3 regions of the Nesiotobacter zosterae genome follow, and region 2 is predicted to be linked to each of the others. Evidence: riboswitches for the same ligand, from Rfam matches in the RefSeq annotation. Region 2 holds a riboswitch; each other region holds the start of a gene.
The links. A riboswitch is a leader RNA that binds a small molecule or an ion and turns the genes downstream of it on or off. The one in region 2 is predicted to bind cobalamin.

Region 1 (3,271 bases), on a different contig from region 2:
ATGCCATCCACCGGTGCATATGTGTCGGTCTGCGCCAGCTTCCGTTCAGCAGCACGAATACTCTCGGTAATGACGGATAGTTCGGATATGCGCTCGGTCAGCTCATTGAGGATATCCTCATTCTCCTTGGATCGGATTTCGGCCTTTTGCGATTCCAGCTCCGCCAACTCGGAGTCTATTCCCATCAGGCTTTCACGCGCCGTGCTTTGTTGGCGGCGAATATCCGCCATTTCACGCTGCAGCCGCAACAGGTCGGTGCGCGGCGCAATCTTTCGCGCCACCAATGGTTCCATCATCTCCATTTCGGCCTTGGCAATATCGAGACTCTCTTCGAGACCAGCAATGTTGGCTTCGATCTCAAGCCGTTCACTGCGGTTACGTTGTTGCCGCTGGTCGATGGTTTCCAGCTGGCGTTCCAGGTTCAGTCGTTTGCTTCGAAACAACCGAAGCTCGTTCTCGCAAACCTGTTTGGCAATCTCTGTTATGTCATCAGGACACTGGAAATTCTCTTCATCAGCAGCCCCGGAGACCTCCAGCCTCAATCGGGCGATTTGGGCCCGCAGCGCACGACTGCGTGCTGTCAACTCACCCAGAGCCGCAGAGTTGGTCGTATCGTCAAGGCGGAAAAGGAGATCGCCCTTGCTGACGCTTTGTCCAATCTCGACAAAGATCTCCTGAACGTTCCCAGTTTCAGAGGCTTGAATCACTTGAGTTCGGCCCGCAGGGATGACAGTTCCCTCGCCTCGGGCCACTTCTTCGAGCCGGGCGTACGCGCTCCAAGTGCCCCCAACAACAAGCAGGGCGATGATGAGGAATATGATGGCATTGGCCATTCGTGGTGGTTTGTCGTGGCGGTCGTTTTCAAGGACAATCATGGGTCCCGCTTCTTGTTAATTTATTGATGACCCAACGTAATAAAGATTAGTTTCCATGTCATTGGCAACAACAACAAAATTGTATCATGCTTTAGTGAGGTGCCACTGCTGCTGTTGGAAATTGCTTCTGCGAGTTCGGTTCTCCCTTCTTCCCTGTTGCTCAGGCTGGCCAGAACACTCGAACCCTCAAAATGCTACTAATAAATATTGACAATGAAGCCGTATTCCGGTCTTTTTGCCGCCGCAATCGGTTTCAGTGGCACGCCGCTGAATGAAAAGGGAACGCGGTGCCGAAACTCTGTTTCGAAGTCCGCGACTGCCCCCGCAACTGTAAACGACGAGCTTGGTTCCATCAAAAGCCACTGAGCCGAAGCGCTTGGGAAGGCGGAGCACATAGCGACGACCCGTAAGTCAGGAGACCTGCCGTTTGCCGTCACTCACCCTTTACGCGGGGCGCGTTGAGGGGCGGTCCTTCCGTTCAAGTGACAGTCTCACCGCAGGCGCCTGAACGGAAATGCTCTGAGTTAAATTCGTTTCAGCCACCTGCACACTTTTCTCATCACGGCGCCGTTCGGGCCGTGTCTGGTGGATCTGTTACCGATGAAGAAGTCCAGTCTCATTCTGGCAAGCGTATCTTTTGCACTCGCTGCCACACCATCCCTCGCTCAAGCACTTGCTGAAGAGCAAGCAATTGTGCTGGATGAAATTACCGTTTCTGCAAACCGCACGCCCACAGAGGCGGCGAAAACCGGTTCCACCGTTCTGGTGGTAACCTCTGAGGAACTCGAGCGCGAAGGCGACACCTTCGTTCAAGATTACCTCGCGCGCCTCCCCGGCATTACCGTGAGCCAGAATGGCCCGGCGGGAACGGCCAGCACCCTTCGAATTCGTGGCCTTGGTAACAAGTATCTTCAGGTGCGCATCGACGGCATCAACATTTCAGATCCAACTGGGACACAGGTAGCGGCCCGCCTCACCGATCTGCTGACCGCTGACATCGAACGCATCGAGGTTCTGAAAGGCTCTCAAAGCGCCCTTTATGGTGGACAGGCTGTTGGCGGCGTCATTGATATTCGCACCAAAAGGGCGAAAGCGGGTGAGGTGAACCACCGCGCTTCGGTGGAAGGCGGTAGCTATGGGACCTTCAACGGCGCCTATGGCATCAGTGCAGGCTTTGATCGAGGGCAGATTTCCCTGAACGCTCAGCATCTTCGTTCGGATGGGTTCTCTGCATTGGACGAAAATGAGAACCCGGGCGCAGATGATGATGGGTATAGAAACACCACTTTATCTGGTCGTGCTGACTACGATCTGACCGATGCACTGGCAGTCTACAGCGCCGTTCGCTACTACAACGCCCGCAACGAATACGATGGATTTGGTGCTCCAAGCGCACAAAATCATGAGGATTCAGAGTATCGGGCTGGATTGGTCGGCACCAAGCTATCGTTGATTGATGATCGTTTCATCAGTGACTTGTCGTTTCAGATAAGTCGCATTGATCGTGAGATCCATAGCGACAATCCCGGTACATATCGAGGGGATCGGCAGGCTGTAGAGTATCTTGGTTCCTACGAGTTAAATGATACCGTTTCTGTCGTGTTCGGTGGCGATTGGGCTAATGAGGAAGTTGATCTGTCCAGCGGGTTGAATGAAGACACCCAAATCTGGGGCGGTTTTGCTCAGCTCAACCTTGATCTGTTTGATCGTCTGGCGCTTACTGGCAGTGTCCGCCGAGATGACCACTCGCAGTTTGGTGAACAGTGGACATGGCGAAGTTCAGCGGCCTTCGAGGTCGATGCCGCAACAACCCTTCGGTCCAGTATCGGCACAGGGTTTCGAGCCCCATCAAACTACGAGCTCTATCATCCGACCTACGGGAACGCTCAACTCGAACCTGAAACAAGCTTGAGCTTTGACGTAGGCGTAGACCGAGTGTGGTTCGATGGACGATTGCTTACCTCAGCGACCTATTTTTACATCCAGAGAGAAGACCTGATCGACTATTCTTTCGCGACGAGTGGCTATGTGCAGGTAGATGGCACCAGCAAGAACCAAGGCGTTGAGCTTTCTGCTGAATATGCGGTCAATGAAAGGCTGGCTCTGTCAACGGCGTATACCTATACGGATTCGGAAGATCCCGATGGAGCGAGACTGGTGCGTGTGCCTCTTCACGACTTGAGTTTGGGCTTGGTCTACCAGCCAAATGACAATTGGACCGTATCCATGAATGGCAATTATGTCGCGGACACAATTGATAGCCAGTGGCCAGGAACTACGGAACTGGACGACTACTTCCTTCTCAATGGCAAGGTGTCCTATGCGTTTGATGAAGGTCCTGAGTTGTATCTGCGGGCTGAGAATATCCTTGATCAGGAGTACCAGACTGCGAACGG
Region 2 (3,271 bases):
CTCCTACCTCTTGCTGACCGGCGTTACCGGTATCTTTTCGCGGCTCAAGTGATCGCGCTGTTTGGCACTGGCCTTGCCACGGTCGCGTTGTCGTTGCTCGCGTTCGATCTGGCGGGAGAAGAGGCTGGGCTGGTGTTGGGAACGGCCTTCACCATCAAGATGGTGGCGTATGTGGGGCTTGCGCCACTGAGTGCTGTGTTTACCGAACGCCTGCCCCGACGGGCGGTGTTGGTAGCGCTTGGGCTGGTGCGCGCAAGTGTGGCGTTGCTGCTGCCATTTGTGACGGAGATCTGGCAGATCTACCTGCTGATTTTCATCATGCAAGCCGCTTCTGCTGCGTTCACGCCCACCTTTCAGGCCACCATTCCAGAGGTTCTGCCGGACGAAAAGACCTACACCAACGCGCTGTCCCTGTCCCGACTGGCCTACGACCTTGAGAACCTTCTGACGCCCTCTGTTGCCGCTGTTATCTTGCTGGTGACCAGTTACCAGAGCCTGTTCTGGGGCACTTCAATTGGCTTCCTTGCCTCTGCGTTGTTGGTGCTCAGCGTCGTATTGCCTTCACCCAAGGCCAAGGGCGCTGCGCCCTTCAGCAAGCGGCTCACATCTGGCCTCAACATTTATCTGCGCACACCGCGGCTGCGCGGAATGCTGGCGATTTATCTGAGCGTTGCAGCAGGCGGGGCGATGGTGATCGTCAATACGGTGGTGTTGGTTCAAGGCACCTACGGCCTGCAACCGGGTGATGTAGCCATCGCGCTGGCCTGCTTTGGCGGTGGCTCCATGGTGGCAGCGTTGGTGTTGCCAGCTGTACTGGAGCAGGTGCCAGACCGTGTTGTCATGCAGGCGGGCGCTGCGCTCATGGCGGTGCTCATGTCTGTGGGCACCTTCTCAACCGGCTATGAGACACTTCTGGTGCTTTGGGCGTTGATGGGGCTTGGATATGGCGCGGCACAAACACCGTCGGGCCGGGTTTTGAAGCGGTCTTCTCACAGTGCAGACCGCCCCGCACTGTTTGCCGCGCAATTTGCCCTGAGCCACGCCTGTTGGCTGTTGACCTATCCGCTTGCCGGGTGGTTGGGCGCTGGCATGGGCTTGGGGCCGACATTCGTTGTTCTGGCGGCGCTGTGTTGGCTGGGGCTGATTTTGAGCCTGTGGCTCTGGCCTGCTTCCGACCGCGAAGCTCTGGTGCATTCGCACCCGGAAATGTCGAGGGATGATCCGCACCTTTCGCAGGGCGATCGCCGATTTGGGCGTACCCACCGCCATGCCTATGTAATTGATGACCTGCACCCGCATTGGCCACATAGGATGTGAGGTGCGCCTGCTCACGCCCCCACGTTAGAAGCGATTGACTTTTGAGTTGAAGTCAGGGCACCTTTGCGCCCGTCAATTGGTTCTCAGGAACATGCGTTACTGGGATTAAAAGGGAACACGGTGCGGCGTACCCATCAGGGACCAAATCCGTGGCTGCCCCCGCAACTGTAAGCGGCGAGCGAGGCTTGAGAGATCCACTGGAAGGAGTTTCTTCCGGGAAGGAAAGCCAATTCGCAACGACCCGCAAGCCAGGAGACCTGCCGTTGATCGCCAAGGGGCAAGCCCTTGGATCCAACCGGACGCCGGGGTGAGCGTCTGGCGCGGAAATGAGCTGCAGGCCCAAAGATTTGAGCCGTATTCTCTTTCTTTGCCGTTCCCCCTTCGTCCTTTCCTAGCACCCGGCGCTGCCGGACTTATGGAGAGACGATACCTATGTCTTTTAAAAAACTTGGGCTTTCCGCCCTTGCTGCAACCGCCATTTTGGCTTCCCTGCCCGCACAGGCCCACTTTCAGCTGGCCTATTCGCCTGAAGTGAATCTGCAGCAGTCAGGGGACCTGCCGCTGAAGCTGGTGTTCTGGCATCCCTTCGAAAACGGTCATGTGATGGATATGGAAACGCCGCAAGCGGTCTATGCCATCAACCGTGGCAAAAAGATTGACCTGATGGGCAGCTTGAAGCCCATTTCGTTTCAAGGTTCAGAAAATGCCGGTGCGGCCTTTGAGGCAACGCTGCCGGTCAAGCGCTCTGGCGACTATGTGGTGGTGGTGGAACCTGCCCCCTACTTTGAAGCCAGCGAAGACATCTTCATTCAGCAGATCACCAAGTCTTACTTCAACCGCAGCGAGGTGCCGACCGATTGGATGGAACCGCAAGGGCTGAAAACGGAGATCATTCCGCTGAACCGGCCCACCAACATCGTGGCGGGCTCCACTTTCAGCGGCAAGGTGCTGTCTGATGGCAAGCCGTTGGCCGGTGCCGAAATCGAGATTGAGTACATGGCCGCAGAGCCCGACATGGAGAACAACCGCGCTTTGGAGGCAACGGCTTCTCCTTTGCCGGGGGGCTCTCTGGTGGCGGTGACCGATGCCAATGGCACCTTTACCTTTGGTGTGCCAAAGGCCGGGTTCTGGGGCTTCGCCGCGCTCGGTACTGGTCCGGACAAAGTGCATGAGGGCAAAGAGCTTTCGCAGGATGCGGTGATCTGGGTGCGTGCCTATGCCATGGATTGAACCCAACGCACTCAACCTGTTCAAGGAAACGGCCCATGCACATCGTTGATGGTGCCCTCTCCAGCCCCGTCGTCATCGGCGGGGCACTGATCGCCGCTGGCGGCGTGGCCTTGGGCCTCAAGAAACTTCCGCTGGAACGGATACCCGCAGCGGGTGTTCTGTCCGCCTGCTTCTTTGTCGCCTCGCTCATTCATGTCCCTCTGGGACCCACCAGTGTGCACCTGATCCTGAACGGCCTCGCCGGGCTTGTTCTGGGCTGGGCGGCATTTCCCGCCCTGTTCGTTGGGCTCCTGTTGCAGGCCGTGTTTTTTGGCTTTGGCGGGCTCACCGTATTGGGCGTCAACACCACCAACATCGCCCTTGCCGCGGTGCTGGCTGGCGTCATCTGCCGACCGGGCGTGGTGCGCGGCTCGCCTTTCGTCGCATCGCTTTGGGGCGGGCTGGCGGGGGGGCTTGCCATTGCATTCACTACCGTGCTGGTTGGGGCGTCTCTGGCCCTTTCGGGAGAGGCGTTCATTCCAGCGGCAAAGCTGGTGTTCTTCGCCCACATCCCGGTGATTGCCGTGGAAGCTGTTCTGACGGGCATGGCGGTGTATCTTGCAACCAAGGTGAAGCCGGAGCTTTTCGGCGCTCTGACACCGGGAAAGGCAATATGAAACACTTTGCAACCGCAGTCTTCGTGCTGTTCGCCTGCCTGAGTTGGCATTCAACGCCCGCTCATGCG
Region 3 (3,271 bases), on a different contig from region 2:
CATCGGGGAGCAGGTGTGTTTCATTTTCGTTGATCCGGGAATCGTACACGACCTCACCATGGTCATCGATTAACTCGACCCAGATTTGCTTTTCGTTATTAAGCTCCACTTCGCCGACCCAGATGGACAGTTCACTGTCCAGTGGGTCGTCGCTTCCACTGCCGGGGGCGGGGGCAAGGGTTACATCGAGGTAATCCTCCGGCATGGAATAGGTAACGGCGCGATCAGCCTTTGCGGCTTTGTTTGTTATGGTGGTGGCACTCGACGCCGAGGTGTATGCGGCTCCCAATCCCACTCCTGCCACCAGGAGAAAGGCGAGTGCGGCGGTACTCACAAAGCGCTTGGCTTTGATTGGGATCTGGTAGTTCAGATGGGTATTCAACACGTGACCCTCCGCAATTCTTATTTTTAACCGCTAAATTACCGCGGCTTTGCGTTAGGAGAAGCCTAAACAAGTCAGGAATGAAGGCTATAAGACCACGATTGTATAAATATCCCGTTTCGCGCTAGCGTTACTAAACGGTAACCGACGCAATTCTTAACAAATACCTAACGAAATGGATTTATTGCGGAAATTAGCCCGTAATTTCACGTTGTTGATTGTTTGGGATAACGGGGAAAGGCACCTCACGAAAACGTGATCGGCCAAAAACAGTCACAAATTTGTCTGCTGGGTCAAAAAAGTGGCTCCCCGGGCCGGATTCGAACCAGCGACCAAGCGGTTAACAGCCGCTTGCTCTACCACTGAGCTACCGGGGATTACCCAATCATTCTAGCGAATGATTATCTCCATCAAGGAGAGATGCAAACGGGGGAGTGGCTCCCCGGGCCGGATTCGAACCAGCGACCAAGCGGTTAACAGCCGCTTGCTCTACCACTGAGCTACCGGGGATCATTGCGCCTTGTGAGCGCGCCGTCGCCGTTTGCGTGAGGGGGTTTGTATAAAAGCCGGTTCGATTTGCCAAGCCCGTTTTTGCAAAAAATCGGGAGTTTGTGGACAGAACCAACACTTTTGTTGTGAGCGCAGGAAAGGGGCGTTCGAAAAGGGCAGAAAACCGCCATTTGCCAGCGCTGTGAATTATTTAGGTTGTCAAGAGATTGATTGACAAGCGGCATTTGCGCAGTGCTACTTAGTCCCTATCAAAGGCTTCCAGTTCTGTTGTGCGGTTGAGCGGCATTAAGCTCTGCGCGCCTCAGATGAAACGGGAATGCGGCATCACGGGTTAATTACCGTTAACTGACGTGTTGGTGAGCCGCAGCTGCCCCCGCAACTGTGAGCGATTTGGGTTCTTCACCATGTCACTGGCCTTTCGGGCTGGGAAGACGAAGCAACCCCATAAGTCGCGAGCCAGGAGACCGGCTGGAGCTTCCATATCTCTTAACTGCTGTCGGGTGGACGGCAAGGAGCGCCAGACGATGATGTATTGCCGGTCGGGGCTTTGCCCTCGCGCCTTCGCGAATGCTTATATGGCCCTTTATAGAAAGGGCAGCTGATGAGCGATCTGAAAGTTTCTGAAGCTACGACAACCACGCGGCCGCGACACCTGCTGGTAACTGGCGGGGCGCGCTCTGGCAAAAGCAGCTTTGCTGAAAGCTTGATCGAGCGATCGGGGCTGAGCAAGGTCTACATTGCCACGGGACAGGCGTTTGATGCCGAGATGCGCCAGCGTATTGAGCGGCATCAACGCGATCGGGGTGATGGGTGGACCACCATTGAAGAACCAATTGCCTTGAGTGATGTGTTGCTTCGTGAAGCGCGGCCTGATCGGGCGGTGCTGGTGGACTGCCTGACGCTGTGGCTCTCCAATCTCATGCTGGAAGATCGGGACACCAGCGATGCGGCGGCCCAGCTTGGCGCCAGCCTTGGCTTCCTGCGCGGGCCAGTGGTGTTTGTGACCAACGAAGTGGGGCAGGGTATTGTTCCCGAAAATCCGTTGGCGCGGCGCTTTCGCGATGAAGCCGGACGCCTCAATCAGCACATGGCCAGTCTATGTGACCGGGTGGTGCTTGTTGCTGCCGGACAGCCTGTTCAGATCAAACCTTCCTTGCATCCGGAGATCCGTCTGTGACCTATTCCTTTTCTGCTGCCCAACCAAAGATCCCTGCCGTCATTGTGACCGGGTTTCTTGGGGCAGGCAAAACCACCCTCGTGCGCAACCTCTTACAGAATGCCGAGAACATGCGCATTGCGCTGATCGTCAATGAGTTTGGCGAAATGGGATTTGACGGGTCACTTGTAAATGGCTGCGCTGACCCGGACTGCAGCGCCGACGAAGTGGTGGAGCTGGCCAATGGCTGCATTTGCTGCACGGTGGCAGACGACTTTTTGCCAACCATGGAAATGCTCCTGAAGCGTGATCCTGCGCCGGATGCCATCCTAATTGAAACCTCTGGTCTTGCTCTGCCGCAACCATTGGTGCGGGCGTTCAACTGGCCAACGGTGAAGCCAGCGGTGAGCGTGGATGGTGTGGTGACCGTAGTTGATGCTGCGGCTCTTGCTGAAGGGCGCGTTGTGGGAGACGAGGCGGCATTGGATGCCCAGCGCAACGCGGACGAGTCTTTGGACCATGAAAGCCCTGTTGAAGAGCTTTTTGAAGATCAGCTGAAATGCGCGGACCTTGTGGTGATCAACAAGGCGGATCTTGTTGATGAAGACGTGCTTGCCCGTATCAAGGAAAAACTGGGCCAGCGTTTGCGGCCTGCCGTCGAGATGGTGGCAGCGGAAAAGGGAAAGCTGTCTTTGCAAGTGCTGCTGGGCCGGAATGCGCAGGCCGAAGACAACATGGAAGGCCGACAGGCGCATCATGAAACCCACCACCATCATCAGGATGATGATCACGACCACGAACATGACCACGATCATCATCACCATGACCACAGTCACGATGACTTTGTGAGCCATGTGGTGCGCGCGCCGACCTATGGCTCTCTCGGTTCAATTGAACAGAGCGTGGCCAAAGCCATGGCGGTGAAAGGTGTGCTGCGCATCAAAGGCTCGGTTACGGTGGATGGCAAAAAGGCTCCTGCCATGGTGCAGGCGGTCGGCCCTCGTGTTGAGGCATGGTTTGCTGCGGGCACTGAAGGGGCGGGACAGTTGGTTGTCATCGGCCTTGCCGGCTTCGATCAAGCGGCTGTTCTGGAGGCTCTTGGCGCGCAGGAACTGGTCTAACCCATGCATATTCTTGCAGGTCAAGCGCGTGGGATAGACGAGCAGAACGAAGCGGTGGATCTGGAACAGGACCCCGCTGACATTCTGTTTCTTTCCGCGGCG

Region 1: linked by a shared signal. The riboswitch ahead of Q3Y58_RS00030 (TonB-dependent receptor plug domain-containing protein) and the one ahead of Q3Y58_RS06800 (DUF4198 domain-containing protein) in region 2 are both predicted to bind cobalamin.
Region 3: linked by a shared signal. The riboswitch ahead of cobU (bifunctional adenosylcobinamide kinase/adenosylcobinamide-phosphate guanylyltransferase) and the one ahead of Q3Y58_RS06800 (DUF4198 domain-containing protein) in region 2 are both predicted to bind cobalamin.

Annotation. Positions count from the first base shown of each region.
Region 1 covers NZ_JAWXVZ010000001.1:5,827-9,097, forward strand. The annotation lists gene Q3Y58_RS00025 (HlyD family type I secretion periplasmic adaptor subunit) at 1-875, opposite strand, end outside; cobalamin riboswitch at 1,107-1,317, shown strand; gene Q3Y58_RS00030 (TonB-dependent receptor plug domain-containing protein) at 1,476-3,271, shown strand, end outside.
Region 2 covers NZ_JAWXVZ010000004.1:49,743-53,013, reverse strand. The annotation lists gene Q3Y58_RS06805 (MFS transporter) at 1-1,317, shown strand, start outside; cobalamin riboswitch at 1,377-1,596, shown strand; gene Q3Y58_RS06800 (DUF4198 domain-containing protein) at 1,750-2,547, shown strand; gene cbiM (cobalt transporter CbiM) at 2,583-3,203, shown strand; gene Q3Y58_RS06790 (RodZ family helix-turn-helix domain-containing protein) at 3,200-3,271, shown strand, end outside.
Region 3 covers NZ_JAWXVZ010000002.1:150,253-153,523, forward strand. The annotation lists gene Q3Y58_RS03650 (hypothetical protein) at 1-385, opposite strand, end outside; tRNA gene Q3Y58_RS03655 (tRNA-Asn) at 685-759, opposite strand; tRNA gene Q3Y58_RS03660 (tRNA-Asn) at 818-892, opposite strand; cobalamin riboswitch at 1,163-1,379, shown strand; gene cobU (bifunctional adenosylcobinamide kinase/adenosylcobinamide-phosphate guanylyltransferase) at 1,494-2,069, shown strand; gene cobW (cobalamin biosynthesis protein CobW) at 2,066-3,169, shown strand; gene cobN (cobaltochelatase subunit CobN) at 3,173-3,271, shown strand, end outside.